DNA from 3 places in the Paraneptunicella aestuarii genome. Region 1 is predicted to be linked to each of the others. Evidence: predicted binding sites of a transcription regulator. Region 1 holds the regulator's gene; each other region holds the start of a gene.
What was found. Region 1 encodes FNR, which switches genes on or off when oxygen is low (the NO sensors DNR and NnrR bind a similar motif). Its sites were predicted from a motif close to TTGATCTAGATCAA; they were not measured.
Positions count from the first base shown of each region.

Region 1 (4,998 bases):
AACAGGCACATTCCTGTATTGGTCAACCCTGCAAGACGAACATGCCTTAATGTATGCCGTTGCCGTGCTGGTTGCCACCTGCCCTTGTGCCTTGGGGCTCGCAACGCCCAGTGCATTGACCGCCGCAATGGCCAAGCTCAAGCAGTTTAATTTGATCCTGAAATCTGCCGATTTTCTGGAAAACCTTAATCAAATCGACACGGTTGTTTTTGATAAAACCGGCACATTAACCGAAGGCAAATTCAGCCTGTTCCATTGGAAAAATTACAGCGATTTAAATGACGATCTGGTGTTAAGTATTGCGACCAGTTTGGAAGCCTGCTCCGAACACCCTATCGCCAAAGCCTTTACGGCACAGAACATAGAAAAAGTCGAACAGAGTAAAAACCACGTAGGTAAAGGTGTTGAAGGGGTTATTGCAGGTAAACACTATAAGATTGGCTCTGCAAACTATATTTTTAACTCCTCTACCCTGGAACAGCCTCATACACACAAAGAAGCCAACGTCTTTCTTGAATGCGAAGGTAAACTGATTGCCAGCTTTGAACTGCGAGATAAATTAAGCGAAGGAGTCCTCGCCTTTATTGATACCATTCGTCATTTACAACCAGTGATATTAAGTGGTGACAACAGAGCAAACGTAGCCAACATTGCCGAAGAATTGAATATCGCAGAATGGAAAGCAGAATGTCGCCCTGAAGACAAGCTGGATTATATCAAGTCATTACAAGCTCAAGGCAAACGCGTGTTAATGGTAGGCGACGGCATTAATGATGGCCCTGTTTTAGCACAGGCAGATATTTCCGTAGCCGCATCAGGCGCTTCGGATCTCGCCAAAAATGCAGCGGATGTCATTATGCTGGGCGGCAACATTAGCAAATTAATCGCGTTATTTCGTATCGCTCAAAAAACGCGCAATACTATCCGCACCAATATTCTCTGGGCATTGGGTTACAACACATCGGTATTACCCCTCGCCATGATCGGTTTTTTAACGCCCTGGATGGCCGTCATCGGCATGTCACTGAGTTCTATCATTGTTGTCTATAACTCTACCCGACTTCTTTCTGTTAATATTCCCGACATTGCTAATGTACAGAGTTCTGACAACAATCCACTCATGTCAGAAACAAAAGAAACGCCCAGAGAAACAGTATGAGTATTATTTACGTATTAATTCCATTAGCGATTCTCATTGTAGCCATCGCCATTGTGGTTTTCTTTTGGGCAGTAAAGAGCGATCAGTTTAATGATCTTGATAGGCAGGGATACAACATATTATTTGATGAGGACATTAAGCAGGATCATGCATCAAAAGAAGCTCCTACCTCAGTAAATAATCATCATAGCCAAGCAGAGAAAGAGGAACCGTCTGTACATGAGGGCTCTGTCAGCGAAGAAAACTCTCAGCAACCTTCCTCTTCTTCCAATCATGCACGTTGATCTGATAGCCGCTTTTTTAATTGGCCTCGCTGGCAGTGTTCATTGTGTGTCGATGTGCGGCGGTGTCGTCGCAGGTCTGAGCTTTGCGATCCCAAAAGAGAAAAACAAGCTGCCTTTTATCGCCACCTATAATATCGGCAGGATCAGCAGCTACACACTCGCTGGCGCAATTACTGGAACCTTTGGCAGTATATTCTCGCATCAAATACAAAATGGCATTGTCTGGTTAAACCTTCTTAGTGGCGTATTTCTGATCCTTGTCGCGGCTTACATTGGCGGCTGGTGGCGCATTCTCAGTTATCTGGAAAAGGCGGGCGGAAAACTTTGGAAACATATCAGCCCCATAGGGAAACGTTTCGTTCCTTTTAAATCTCCTATCTATGCCTTACCTTACGGCATTGTTTGGGGCTGGCTCCCCTGTGGATTGGTTTATTCAGCGTTAACCTGGAGTTTAGCGAGTGAAGCATGGCTTGATGGGGCATTAACCATGATGTTCTTTGGTATAGGAACTTTACCCTCAGTAATCCTGTTAGCATTATCGGGAAAAAGCCTGGCAAAAATGATGGAACGCCCTCAAACCAAACAAATAATGGCAGTTTTAATTTGCTTATTCGGAATTTATAGTATTTCCAAATCCTTGCCAGATATTCTATAGTACCCCTTGAACTAACACAGGAACAAAGCATGGCCGGTCACCCGAGTTCTTCTATTCATTGTCAAAATTGTAGTTTCAGTCAGCTATGCTTGCCTTTCAATCTCAATTCGAAAGAGTTAAGCAAGCTAGACGATATTATCCAGCGTAAACGTCCTATTCAGAAAAATGAGCGTCTATTCACCGCTGGTGATGGGCTAAAAGCATTGTATGCCGTTCGTTCAGGGTCATTTAAAACATTTACCGTGTCTCAAGATGGTGAAGAGCAAATCACCGCTTTTCATCTACCGGGTGAGATTATTGGGTTTGATGGCTTGCTGGAGTTAAAACACCAAAGCTTTGCTCAAGCGCTGGAAACGTCGATGGTATGTGAAATCCCCTACCAGACACTGGACGATCTTTCCGGTGAATTTCCTAAATTAAGACAGCAAATCATGCGCTTGATGAGTAATGAAATTCATCATGATCAGGAAATGTTTATGCTGTTGAACAAACGTACTGCTGAAGAGCGTTTAGCTTACTTTATTAAGAGTTTGTCGAATCGTTTCCATGATCGTGGCTTCTCCGCTAACGAATTCCGGCTCACCATGACTCGTGGCGAAATCGGAAACTATTTAGGATTAACGGTTGAAACGATCAGTCGTTTGCTAACGCGATTCCAAAAAGAAAATTTGATCGAAGTAAATGGCAAATTAATCAGCATTGTTAATCATCCCAAACTGGAAGAAAGAATGGGTTCACAGCGCAATACCTGCTCGGTGACTCTGCAATAATTCGTTGATTTTAAGTTTTATAATCAAGCCACATTTAAAGGCTGCTATTTTTAGCAGCTTTTTTGTATCCCGCTTTTTACTCCCTGCTATTTTCCTCTAATAAAACGAGTGTGAGATTAGAAAATCAGCAATAAAATGTATTGAAAAGAGTTAGTTTGATCTCAAACAAGTCAAAAACTTGCCTATATGGTCAAGCTAAACCATTATGTTAATGTAACTTTTAGTTGTAACTCTCTTATTACCAAGGTGGATAGAAATGGGTAACTTCCAAAAAATTCTGGCCGTTATAGATCCTACAATTCAAAAACAAAAATCGCTGGATAGAGCGATTGAGCTGGCAGAAAAAACAGGTGGAAGCATTACCGCCTTCCTTACCATTTATGACTTTTCCTATGAAATGACGACCATGCTTTCCGTTGACGAAAGAGAAGTCATGCGACAAGCCATGATCGACGACAAAGTGGATTGGCTTACCAGTATTGTTGATGCCCATCAGAAGCAAACCGATGTGCCCATCAATGTAAAAGTTGCGTGGCATAACCGCCCTTACGAAGGCATTATTATTGAGTGTATGGAGCAAGGCCACGATCTCATAGTAAAAGGCACTCAAAAGCACGATACACTTAAATCAGTTATTTTTACTCCAACAGATTGGCACCTGTTAAGAAAAGCGCCGGCTTCTGTTTTGTTAGTTAAAGAACACGATTGGCCAGCAAACGGTCAGATCCTTGCTGCGGTGAATGTGGGTACAGAAGACGAAGCACATCAGTCTTTGAACAAACGAGTTACCAAAACAGCCCACGATATGGCATCGATACTGAAAGCAAACGTTCATTTGGTGAATTCTTACCCTGGAACTCCGGTAAACATTGCCATTGAGATCCCGGAATTCGACCCTCAAGGCTATAACGAATCGGTAAAAGCCTATCACGATAAATGCATGACTTCCCACGCGCAAACTCATCAAGTTGCTTTGGAAAACTGCCACGTTAAGGAAGGCTTGCCTGAAGATGTTATTCCAGCAGTCGCTAAAGAAATCGACGCAGAATTAGTGATCATCGGTACTATCGGACGTGTCGGTATTTCTGCGGCGTTAATTGGTAATACCGCAGAGCACGTTATTGATATGCTGGACTGTGATGTTTTGGCGTTAAAGCCAGAAGGCTTTGAATCTCCTGTGCAGTTGAACTAGTTCTCGTCACACTTCATTTAATTCTACATATTCATTTTATAAGCCCTGTTTTTACATCAGGGCTTATTTTATTCTCCATACATACCATAATCTTGTCTCTTTTCGGCTCAAACCGGTATTTTAGGTTGATTATTTCCACTGGTCGGTGTACTTATCTAGCTGCTTCGATAACAACTTATTTTCATTACATTCACACACAAAAACTGGAAGCATCATGACAAATCACGGGAACATCACACACACATTAAAGCCAAGTAAGCTGTCGCTGGCGATATTGTTTGGATTAAGCTCTCTGGCCGGAGGTCTGTCAGCACAGGAGCAAGCTCCTGCCCAAGACTCTGCAAAACAAGAATATAGCGGTATCGAAATTATTAACGTTACTGCACAAAAACGTACCGAAAACCTTCAAGAAGTGCCTATCGCTATCAGCGCTTTCTCGGAAGATGCCATTCGTAAAATCGGTGCATCAGATTTAAATGATTTAGGCTTATACACTTCAGGTTTCGAATCAAATAACGCGACCGCAACGCAAACCACCTGGACAGTACGTGGCATCACCACCAATGACTTCGGTATCGGCCTTGACCCTGCGGTAGCCGTTTATATCGACGGTGTATACATCGGTCGTCGCGGTACGTCAAACCTGAACTTCAACGATGTGGAGCGCGTGGAAATCCTGAAAGGCCCTCAAGGTACGCTATTTGGTCGTAACTCTGCTGCTGGTGCAGTTAACATTATCACCAAATCACCCGTTATTGATTACGAAGGTAACGTTCGAGTGACTTTAGGTAACTACTACAAACGTAAATTTGAAGGCTTGGTTAACATCCCTATTAACGACAACTGGTCGTTCCGAGGTTCATATACTTCCAATAATCGCGATGGTTATTTAGACGCCATCGGTAGAGAAGACCTGGGTAATGAACACGATTGGGGTA
Region 1 covers NZ_CP074570.1:2,480,489-2,485,486, forward strand. Annotated here, with positions in the region: gene KIH87_RS10115 (heavy metal translocating P-type ATPase) at 1-1,159, shown strand, start outside; gene ccoS (cbb3-type cytochrome oxidase assembly protein CcoS) at 1,156-1,443, shown strand; gene KIH87_RS10125 (sulfite exporter TauE/SafE family protein) at 1,433-2,098, shown strand; gene fnr (fumarate/nitrate reduction transcriptional regulator Fnr) at 2,128-2,868, shown strand; gene uspE (universal stress protein UspE) at 3,125-4,060, shown strand; gene KIH87_RS10140 (TonB-dependent receptor) at 4,275-4,998, shown strand, end outside.

Region 2 (4,998 bases), 1.0 Mb from region 1:
TGCTAATTTCACCCGATTTTCCCTTCTTGATTTATTCCTTTCATTTTCGCTTTTGGCTGGCAAATTACTTTTCTGTTGGAGAAGCAATGCTGTCACGTTTTACCAGATAAGGTGAAACAATCTCTGTAGAAACCTCGTGATTTTGACCATAGACATTTTTCAAAACCCATCTTGCCGCCATTTCGCCGATTTCTCTTGTGGGATAATGAATCGTGGTTAAACGAGGATAGGTAAACGCTGAAAATTCGATGTCGTCGAAACCGATCACTGAAATATCTTCGGGAATACTCAACCCTCGTTCTCTAATTGCGTTGCAAGCGCCATAAGCCATTTCATCATTGGCGCAAGCCAGTGCGGTGAGTGTTGGATGATTGTCTAATAGAATACTGGCGAGTTCATAGCCGGATGCGGCTTGGAAATCCCCTTCCTTTAACCAATCAGCATTAAATGGGATACCGGCTTCTTGTAGTGCTTTTTTATGTCCTTGTAAACGCTCCTCAGCATCCACTTTCCAGAGTGAACCAGATATGTAGCCGATATTTGTATGACCCTGATCAATAAGTGCTTTAGTGGCAATATATCCGCCATGAACATTATTAATACCGATGCAATGCTGAGGAATAGCATCAATATGGCGGTTAACCAGAATAAATTTAACACCTGATTTAGCCAATTCAATCAAGTAGTCGTCTTCAATTGCTTCGAGGTGTAATATCAAAGCGTCACAACGTCGGTCGCGTAAAGAATCAATGGCGTTTATCTCATCTTGCTGATTACTGTGACCGGCAGAAATGAATAAGTGTTTTGATGACTTACGCAAGATGTGCTCAGAACCTGATAGCATGGAACCAAAGAAAGAGCCGTGTAATTCAGGAACCACATAGCCAACAGTATTGCTCTTGTTAGACGCTAGGGATTGAGCGATAAAATTGGGACGATACCCCAGTTTTTTCATTGCCTCTTCAACACGAATACGAGTGTGAGGTTTAACTTGAGCAGTGTTGTTAATCACACGAGATACTGTTGCCAGAGATACCTCGGCTAATTCTGAAACTTCTTTGATTGTTGCCATACTATTTTTGTGTTCTCTCTATTCTCAATTCAAGGCTATAGCTGAAAAGCATCACCTTAAATGAGATGAGATCTTGTCCTGTATTCAATTTGCCAATTGGCATGTTCAAAGCCTAACCCAGTCTATTGAGGCAGCTAAATAATTTTAAGTCAACAGCAGGATAATACCTTAATTGCCGAAACGTAAAAATTTAGCTGATATTTTGTATAGAAGGGTTCATAACTGCGCCATGCTGTTATAGCCTTTAGTAATGTATATTGGTGTGAATTCAAAGGTATTCTAAGTTTTGTTTTATCTGAGATGTTGTCTCTGAGTGGGGTAATGAGATGTTTAAAAAATATGTGATGGTTTTGTCTGTGTTATTGGGATTGGCAGCGTGTACCGATTCTGACTCTGTTAGCACCGGGTTGTTCAGCGCCACAACGATTGATGTTGATTCGTTTAATGACCCTCAAATTCCAGGGATCACTTGTCATATTTCTTCGGTAAAAGCGCATTTATCATTGAGTGACCCATCGAACATGGCCATAGCTTGTCGTCAAACAGGTGAATTGCCGGAAAATTTACAGCAGATGGTGAATTTGGAAGAACCAAAACATGTATTTCGTGATTCAAAGTCTATTCTTTTTAAATCACTGAAAGTTCGACGTACTTTTGATAAAGAGAATCAAACTATCATTTATTTGGCCTATTCAACTAAAGAGACGACGGGGAGTTTTAAAAACTCAATATCAACAGTCCCGTTGTATGGTAGTAAGGCATATAAAAAATAACTGTACAAATAAACAGTGTGTGTTAAGTTGTTTAACAAATTTATTCGGGAGTATAGACGATGGCTATTATTACAAAGTATGTGGTTGAGCATAAAGGGGTTGAGAAGTTGGTCACTACAGATAAGAAAGAAGCTGACAAATACGACAAGATGCTGGAAGTGGCTGATAACCTGGCTGAGTATATACAAGCGAAAGGAATTGATTTGGACGAAAAATTGATGGAGCAATTATCGGTCATGTTGTCGAAGAATAAAGAAGTGGTGGCGAAACTCTTTAAAGGTGTGGATGCTGCAACCGTATTGAAAGAAGAAACCGCCGAAATTGTGAAGTTGGAAAAAGCAAAATCAGCTGGATAAAAACTTTCGGGTAAAGAGAGCAGGAGTATTTTTTAGTTATCGTTTGCGAACATTCAATTCAGGATGAATTTAATGACCTAAATCAAAATATTGGCAAATCAGGTTGGATACACTAGGCGCAGATAGTTTGGAATAACCTTTTAATCAGCGTGTAGCATTATTATTAGAGAGCATAAATTCAGGCTCTAAAGCACACTCTGACTCTTTGCTTATTTTAACTGAAATTATGAACCACTAAGGAGGCAATCATGCCCGTTTCCAACCACAGCCTCGCTAACGAATTACCTGAATATAAAGACAAAATTCATGAATTGAAAATGAGCGATAATCACTTTCATCGTTTGCATAACGAATATGATGAGATCGATCACGAGATCCACCGAATTGAAAATGGCACTGAAAATACTTCTGACATGTATCTTGAAGACCTGAAAAAGAAGCGTCTGTATTTAAAAGACATAATGTTCGATATGCTAAAGAAACAAGCTTAATCGTTTTGAGGTGAGTTGAACTAATGTGATTAGTACAAGGGCTAGCTGCCAGAAAGGTGCTCCTTGTATGTGGGTTAATCCAAATTAACAGAAATTAACCGAAATAATATTAAGTTCGCTCATCTATCCAATAAGCCTCTAACGTAGAAGACATTACAAGGCGTAAGCTTGTACGTTAATTTTGAGCTTATTTCGCCTTACGGCACACCTATGTTATGGCACTATGTTAACCGCAGTTTCGTTTTTTTGAGATTGCGGCTTTTTGTTTTTATAAGCCGAATTTCCTAAGCTGCATGACCAGAATTCTACATAAGTAGAATTGACCCAGGAATAGGTTTTGAAATAGCTATTTCAGCGATTTTTATGTCTCCCAAATCAGTATATTTTTTATTTTTTCCATTTTTAATAATCAGACTTGTATAAAAAATAAGCCAAACGATTGGCCTATTTGACGTCTATCATAGTAGGATAAGCGCATTTATCACAGGACGACTTTCTATTATGGCCAGATTGAGCTTCATTTTTGTATCCTTGAGCATCCTTTTGCTTTCCTCCTCTGCTTTTGCTAATTGCCTTAAAGATAATGAGATCGAACATCTGGTGAGCCATTTCCCCGACAAGCCTGTTGGTAATCTTGATGAAATTGAGAGCTTGGATGATGCCTACTGTATACAGGGAAAATATGTACAAATGTTAAGTCAGCATTTGGGTAAGGAAGAAGGCAAGATAGTTGGATACAAAATAGGCTTTACAGGGAAAGCTGGACAAGAAAAATTTGGCATTTCCGGACCAGCTTTTGGCGTGCTGATGGAAGGCATGTTTTTGCAAAACCATAGTGAAATAAGTGCTAACTTTGGTTTTCGACCCATGATCGAGCCTGATTTGATGGTGACAGTGAAAGATGAATCTATTATGTCTGCCACAAGCTTAATGGATGTTGCCAAAAGCCTTGATATGATCTTTGCATTTATCGAAATGCCAACAATTCAATTTCCATTTAATAAACCTTTCGATAGCCACCAATTGGTCGCATTAAACGTAGCGGCAACCAAAATGGTGCTTGGTGACGGGATCAAAGTTGAGCCAACCCAGGCGTTTTTGGACAAGCTTGCACAAGCCACAACAGAGTTTACGGATAGTACAGGAAAAATGATCCAGGCTGCCCCGGTTAAGAATCTCATGGATCATCCTTTTAATGCAGTCTTATGGCTGGTTAACGAGTTGAAACGTCATGGTAAGAGTCTGCAAAAGGGGGATCGTATTAGCTTGGGCGCAGTCGGGAAATTATTCCCGTTGGCAAATGAAACTCGCACTTATAACTATTCCATTAATGGATTGAGTGAAACCCCCTTGCAAGCTGCAATAACGGTTAAGGCGGTATAGACACAAGTTAAGGGATGGGACTGACTTACAATTAATTGGTGGCTATAACGTCACTGGTTCAGAAATTCGTTCATTCGGCATGGTTTACTAAACGTATTGTATTGACACTTTTGTTAACGAAAACTAATAACATTTTGAAGTAAAACGGCTATTCACTTTCTTTTAAATCTCATTATAGTTATTCCACTTTTTTCTCACCGCGACTTGCCCAAATATTTATGCGTGACTTCAAACACTTAGTATCAGCCGACTGGCTATTGCAGCACCTTGACGATGACAATCTTATTGTTTTGGATGCCAGTATGGAGAAGCCCTTGCCGGGTAAGAGTAATACTGTAGGTGAACAGGCAATTCCGGGCGCAAAGCGTTTTGATTTCGAGAATGTGATTTGTGATCTGGAAAGTGCTTTGCCCAATACCATGCCCAAGGCTGAATGTTTTGAGCGAGAGGTTCGTAAACTGGGTGTGAATAACGACAGCACTATTGTTGTTTACGACAACATGGGCGTTTATTCATCGCCCAGAGCCTGGTGGATGTTTAAAGTGATGGGACATGACAATGTATATGTTCTGAACGGTGGTCTTCCTGCGTGGATAGCTGCTGGTGGCGAAGTTTCAGCCATTTCAGAACATTCTCATGATGGGACGTTTGAAAGCCAGCACCAGCCTGAGAAAATAGTGTCTGTAGAGGCTGTGCTGTCTAATTTGGAACAGTCTCATTCGGTTATTCTTGATGCGCGCTCTGCGGCTCGCTTTTCTGGTGAAGATGCCGATCCCAGACCTCATGTGAAATCGGGCCATATTCCCGGATCCAAGAGCATGCCTTACACCAGTTTGCAGTCTGATGGTCACATGCTTCCTGTCAGTGAACTACATGATCGATTTTTGGCATTAGAACTAACTCCGAATGATTCAATTATCTTC
Region 2 covers NZ_CP074570.1:3,498,143-3,503,140, reverse strand. Annotated here, with positions in the region: gene KIH87_RS13305 (LacI family DNA-binding transcriptional regulator) at 65-1,072, opposite strand; gene KIH87_RS13300 (CreA family protein) at 1,399-1,845, shown strand; gene KIH87_RS13295 (YebG family protein) at 1,905-2,201, shown strand; gene KIH87_RS13290 (YdcH family protein) at 2,450-2,692, shown strand; gene KIH87_RS13285 (2-keto-4-pentenoate hydratase) at 3,194-4,075, shown strand; gene KIH87_RS13280 (sulfurtransferase) at 4,294-4,998, shown strand, end outside.
Region 2: a site for FNR is predicted at 2,274-2,287, ahead of KIH87_RS13290 (YdcH family protein). Genes of this name have one in related genera too.

Region 3 (4,998 bases), 2.2 Mb from region 1:
GAGAAAAATTTTTATTTTGTCATGTTATTATTTTTTAATGTAGATTTTACTGCACAACAATTATTTAAAGATCCTGCTACTGATCGTGCGAAGCGGATTATCCATACTATCTCATTTATTGCAAGCAACTAATTTTTCCTTACTCGTGACTATGCAAATGTAAAGTTTTGAGAATATGCGGGCGAATTAAGGCAGTAACTCTCTGCTGTCGTCATTCCCATAACCATTCCTTCGAAGGCAGTAATCCACCTCCGCCGTAGAGAAATCAATGCTAACAGGTTGAGTTTTGCACTTTGATTCATCGTCAAGCAAATGGCCCCCGCTTTCGCGAGGGTGACGGAAGGCAAGGTTTGCGAAGTAGGCATTAGGCCAACGCTTATGGTCTTCGAGTGTTAGTCCTCGACCGGGGCGTTTTTCCTGTTTTCGTTTAATGGCTCTGAGACGACGTCGGATAAAGCCATCCATAAGTTGGAATATCCGCGCTCTTGCATGTTTGAAGTAATTAAACCATCCTCTTAGAATTGGGTTTAATTCTCGTATGATTTGCACCACCGCTTTCCCTTGCGTTCGTTTGGTCTTTTCTCTGATTTTGTCTTTCAGTGCCTTGCAGCTCTTACGGCGTACAAAACGCTTGCCGCATTCAAACCGATAGCCCAGAAAGTCAAAACCCTGACCTTTTTCCATGCAGTTCCCAAGATGGGTTTTATCCGGGTGCAGTGTTGAATGACGGCACAGTTTATCCATCAGGCTATACCACTTGCCTCCTTTGACGCCGTTACCCAGCGCCGCCAGCATACGCGCCGACCATATTGATGTGTCGACCCAGTCCTGCTGGGTCTCAGCCTCTCGTCTAGCCTTTATTGGCACTGGTAAGGGCATATCACTATCCACCAATATTCTCTTTACGTATCTACTTTCCTGCCCCGCTTTCCTAAGAGTGGGTTTGCTCACCACTCGTCTCATCCGAAAAAAATTCAGACACCGGTACTATCAGGGCTCTGACTACTCTGTTCAGTCACCTCCAAACAGAGAGCTCCCCAGTCCAGATAAATAACCGTCTTGTCGTTCCATCCTCAACCATCCGATGTTGTCTTATCATCGCTTTCACCACCGACATAGCGTGATAAGTGTGTTTCAGACTTCGCCATGCATCTGGAAGCTCGTCACAACATCAAACCGAATCAGGTTCGTTATCCTACGGACCGACAGTTCGCTTCCCGTTACTCTCCACCCAACCTCACGGTTACGCAGTTACGTTCAGCTACGGAGTCTCGGCTTGCTCCGACATGGACTTGCACCATGCTGATTATTCACCCTGTTGGGCGTACTCATGCTGATGACTATCTGCATCTATTGCTCACTGTGAAAAGACCCTGAAATGAATTCTGTCTCTTAGTCACGTCTTTTTATGTCGGATAGATTCTATTCATCAATGATAATTATGCTTTTGTTATTTCTTTGGGTTTCTTGTATGACACGTCCTTCGGACGCGCCAGTTACTTTTCCCAAATTAATAAATAGTCAGCTGAACAAGAAAAGTAACCAAAAGAAATCAGCCCCAACGGTTAACCCATTCCTGTGCTTCTCGAATCTTGAAAGCCGGTCTCACGGTGCATCCATGCACCGGGCAGCCCTAATTCATCATCCCTGATGAATTGCTTTCAATATTCTTCCGATGCTCGGGGTTAACCGAGGGGAACAGACCATTCTTCAAGCTTCATACCACGTCAAGGAGAATAAGGTGACATATAGCCATTTGTATAAAACACAAACGATTAAAAGACCATTCATTCGACTTGTGACTAAGAGACAGAAATAAATTCAGGGTGACGCCAGTTTCACTCAATCACCCTATAGCAACTTGCTTAAATCACCTTTGAAAAAGCCGCAGTACGGCGGTATTTAGGTAGGTACACATCAAAGCACATACACATTGTTCTAATAAAAGCCCTTCCCTGTTCAGCCACCAGAATCCCCTGCTCATCAATGCTGATCAGCCTGTCATTCACCATGGGCTTTAACATCTCCAGTTCTTCTGCGAAGTATTCTTTGAACTGGATATCGAATGCTTTCTCTATGTCAGAAAACATTAACTGATAATGACAAATAAGCTGCTTAATCACCGCAGCTCGCACATGATCATCGTTACTCAGCAAAATTCCCTTGTCCACGATATTGGCATCGTGTCCTGACTCAATGTGATCAATGGCCTGATAATAGTCGTGCAAGGTTTTATGGTTTTGGCAAATCACATCCCCAACCTGGCTGATAGAAGTGATTCCAAACCCTAACAATTCAGCCTCATCCAGTTCCGTATAGCCCTGAAAGTTTCGATGCAAACGCCCTTCCCGCTGAGCGATACTCAGTGGATCATCCGCTTTGGCAAAGTGATCCATTCCAATATGTTGATACCCCATTTTTAACAACCTTGCCTTGGCATATTCCAGCATTTCCTGTTTTAAATCGGCTGAAGGTAGCCATTCATCTTTAATTTTACGTTGCGCCGCAAATCGGCTGGGCATGTGAGCATAATTGAACAAAGACAGCCTGTCTGGCTGCAACTGCTCTATGCAATCCAGCGTATACTCGGCAGTGTTCAAGCTTTGATGGGGCAAGCCATAAACCAGATCCATATTGACCGAATCAAAACCAATCTGGCGCGCTTCTGCCATGATGTCTTGCACATCCACAACATCCTGAACGCGGTTGATAGCAAGCTGTACCGAACGATCAAAATCCTGAATGCCCATGCTGATACGATTAAAGCCAGCTTCACGCAAAGCCTTTAAATCACCCTGTTGAACCAGTCGCGGATCCAGCTCAATACTGATTTCCGCACCCGGCTTAAGATTGGTATAGCGACGCACGGTCTCCAATAGCGAAGCAAGCTGTTCTGGACGCAGGAAATTAGGCGTACCACCGCCCAAATGGATCTGGCAAATCTGCTTGTCTTTCAAATAGGCACTACGCTGAATAATTTCCTTAAACAAATAACCGAGATAACGCTCTGCCTTCTCTTTTTGGCGCGTTACCATCTTGTTGCAAGCGCAGTAGTAACAAAGCTGATGGCAAAACGGGATATGAAAATATAAAGACACATCATTGTGCTCAGAATGCTGTAATGCTTGAACAAGATGCGAATCATCAACGCCCTTCGCAAGCTCCAATGCCGTAGGATATGACGTGTATCTCGGCCCGTTTTGGTTATATTTACGGGTAAGGTGAGTAATTGATTGAGTGGTTTCGGTCATTAATCTTTCAAGAAAGTAACTTGCTTAATAGAGTGATGGTATCCTAGCAACCCGTTTATCCGGGCAGGTTGACGTACATCAAGAAAGCAACAGGAATAACAATAAATGACGATGTTCAACGGCAACGGAACGGTTGCCGAATTTAGTGAAATTACAGCGCTATTAACCCATCACTGGGTTGGATATGCCTGTTTAGCGATTTTCTTTGTCGGCTATGTACTGGTCATTTTAGAAGAGCGGCTCAAGCTACGTAAATCCAAACCCATGTTGTTGGCTGCCGCGCTTATATGGGTCTTGATTGGTATATTCTTTAGCGCTCATGGCGCAACAGAGCTGGTTGAAGTAGGCATGAGGCATAGCTTCCTTGAATATGCTGAGTTATTTTTCTTCTTACTCGTCACCATGACCTATATCAACGCCATGATGGAGCGGGGTGTATTTCATGCTCTAAGGCTATGGTTAATCGCCCATGATTACACCTATCGGCAACTATTCTGGATTACAGGACTTCTCGCATTTTTCCTGTCACCGGTTGCTGATAACCTGACCACCGCCTTAATTCTTTGTGCCGTGGTCATGGCCGTATCAGACGGACGCTCAAAGTTCGTCCTGATTTCATGCATCAATATCGTTGTTGCTGCCAATGCGGGAGGAGCATTCAGCCCTTTCGGTGACATCACAACCTTGATGATTTGGCAAAAAGGCATGGTCTCTTTTTGGGATTTCTTTCAGTTATTTTTACCAGCCGTGGTCAATTTCATGATACCTGCGCTGATCATGCAATACGCCATTCCAAATTCCATTCCTCCAGAGCATGGATTACCGCATAAACAAATTAAATTTGGTGGACGCCTTATCGTTTTGCTCTTTGCTGCAACGATTACAACCGCCGTCACCTTTCATTCTATGCTGGGGATCCCTCCCGTTTTCGGCATGTTAACCGGGCTTGCTTATCTGAAATTGTACGGCTACGTGTTACGCCAGCGCTCTCGGGCATGGGTTCACAAGGCAGACAACCCTCCGGGAAGTGTTGATGACCCCTACGATTTTGATGTGTTCGCTAAAGTTGCCCATGCCGAGTGGGATACCTTGTTCTTCTTCTACGGCGTCATCATGGCCGTTGGCGGCTTGGGATTTATTGGATATCTTGGACTGGCTTCGGAAATGATTTATGGTCAATTCGGGCTCACCATCGCCAATAGTCTGGTCGGTATTGTGTCAGCCGTCGTGGATAATATTCCCGTGGTTTACGCCATACTCACCATGCAACCCGATATGCCAGAATACCAATGGTTGCTGGTAACTTTGTCCGCAGGCGTTGGCGGCAGTTTGCTTTCCATCGGTTCTGCAGCCGGTGTTGCCTTGATGGGGCAAGCAAGAGGACAGTACACTTTTTGGGGGCATTTGAAATGGACTCCCGTAATAGCACTGGGCTATGTTGCCAGCATTCTTGTTCACTTAGGCTTAAATGGGTAAGTAATACACAAACTTGCAGACGTCAGTATTCTAAGTTAAAAAGGCTGCATTGAAATGCAAAAAAACATGCGCAAAAGACGTATACGAGGCGCATGCGATAAGCCCATTAATCCGGTTAGAGACTGACAATCACACTCATGAACTTTGCCAAAAAAATCACAGATGCCCGCCCTTACATGAGCCCATCTGCCAATAATCAGCAGTCTCAGGAAGTTGTTCCACTCACCCGATTCGAAAGTGACCGAGGTCGCATTATCAACTCAGCGGCAGT
Region 3 covers NZ_CP074570.1:4,687,898-4,692,895, forward strand. Annotated here, with positions in the region: gene KIH87_RS18370 (group II intron maturase-specific domain-containing protein) at 187-951, opposite strand; gene KIH87_RS18375 (hypothetical protein) at 1,147-1,377, shown strand; gene hemN (oxygen-independent coproporphyrinogen III oxidase) at 1,866-3,251, opposite strand; gene nhaD (sodium:proton antiporter NhaD) at 3,357-4,727, shown strand; gene dgt (dGTPase) at 4,865-4,998, shown strand, end outside.
Region 3: a site for FNR is predicted at 3,320-3,333, ahead of hemN (oxygen-independent coproporphyrinogen III oxidase). Genes of this name have one in related genera too.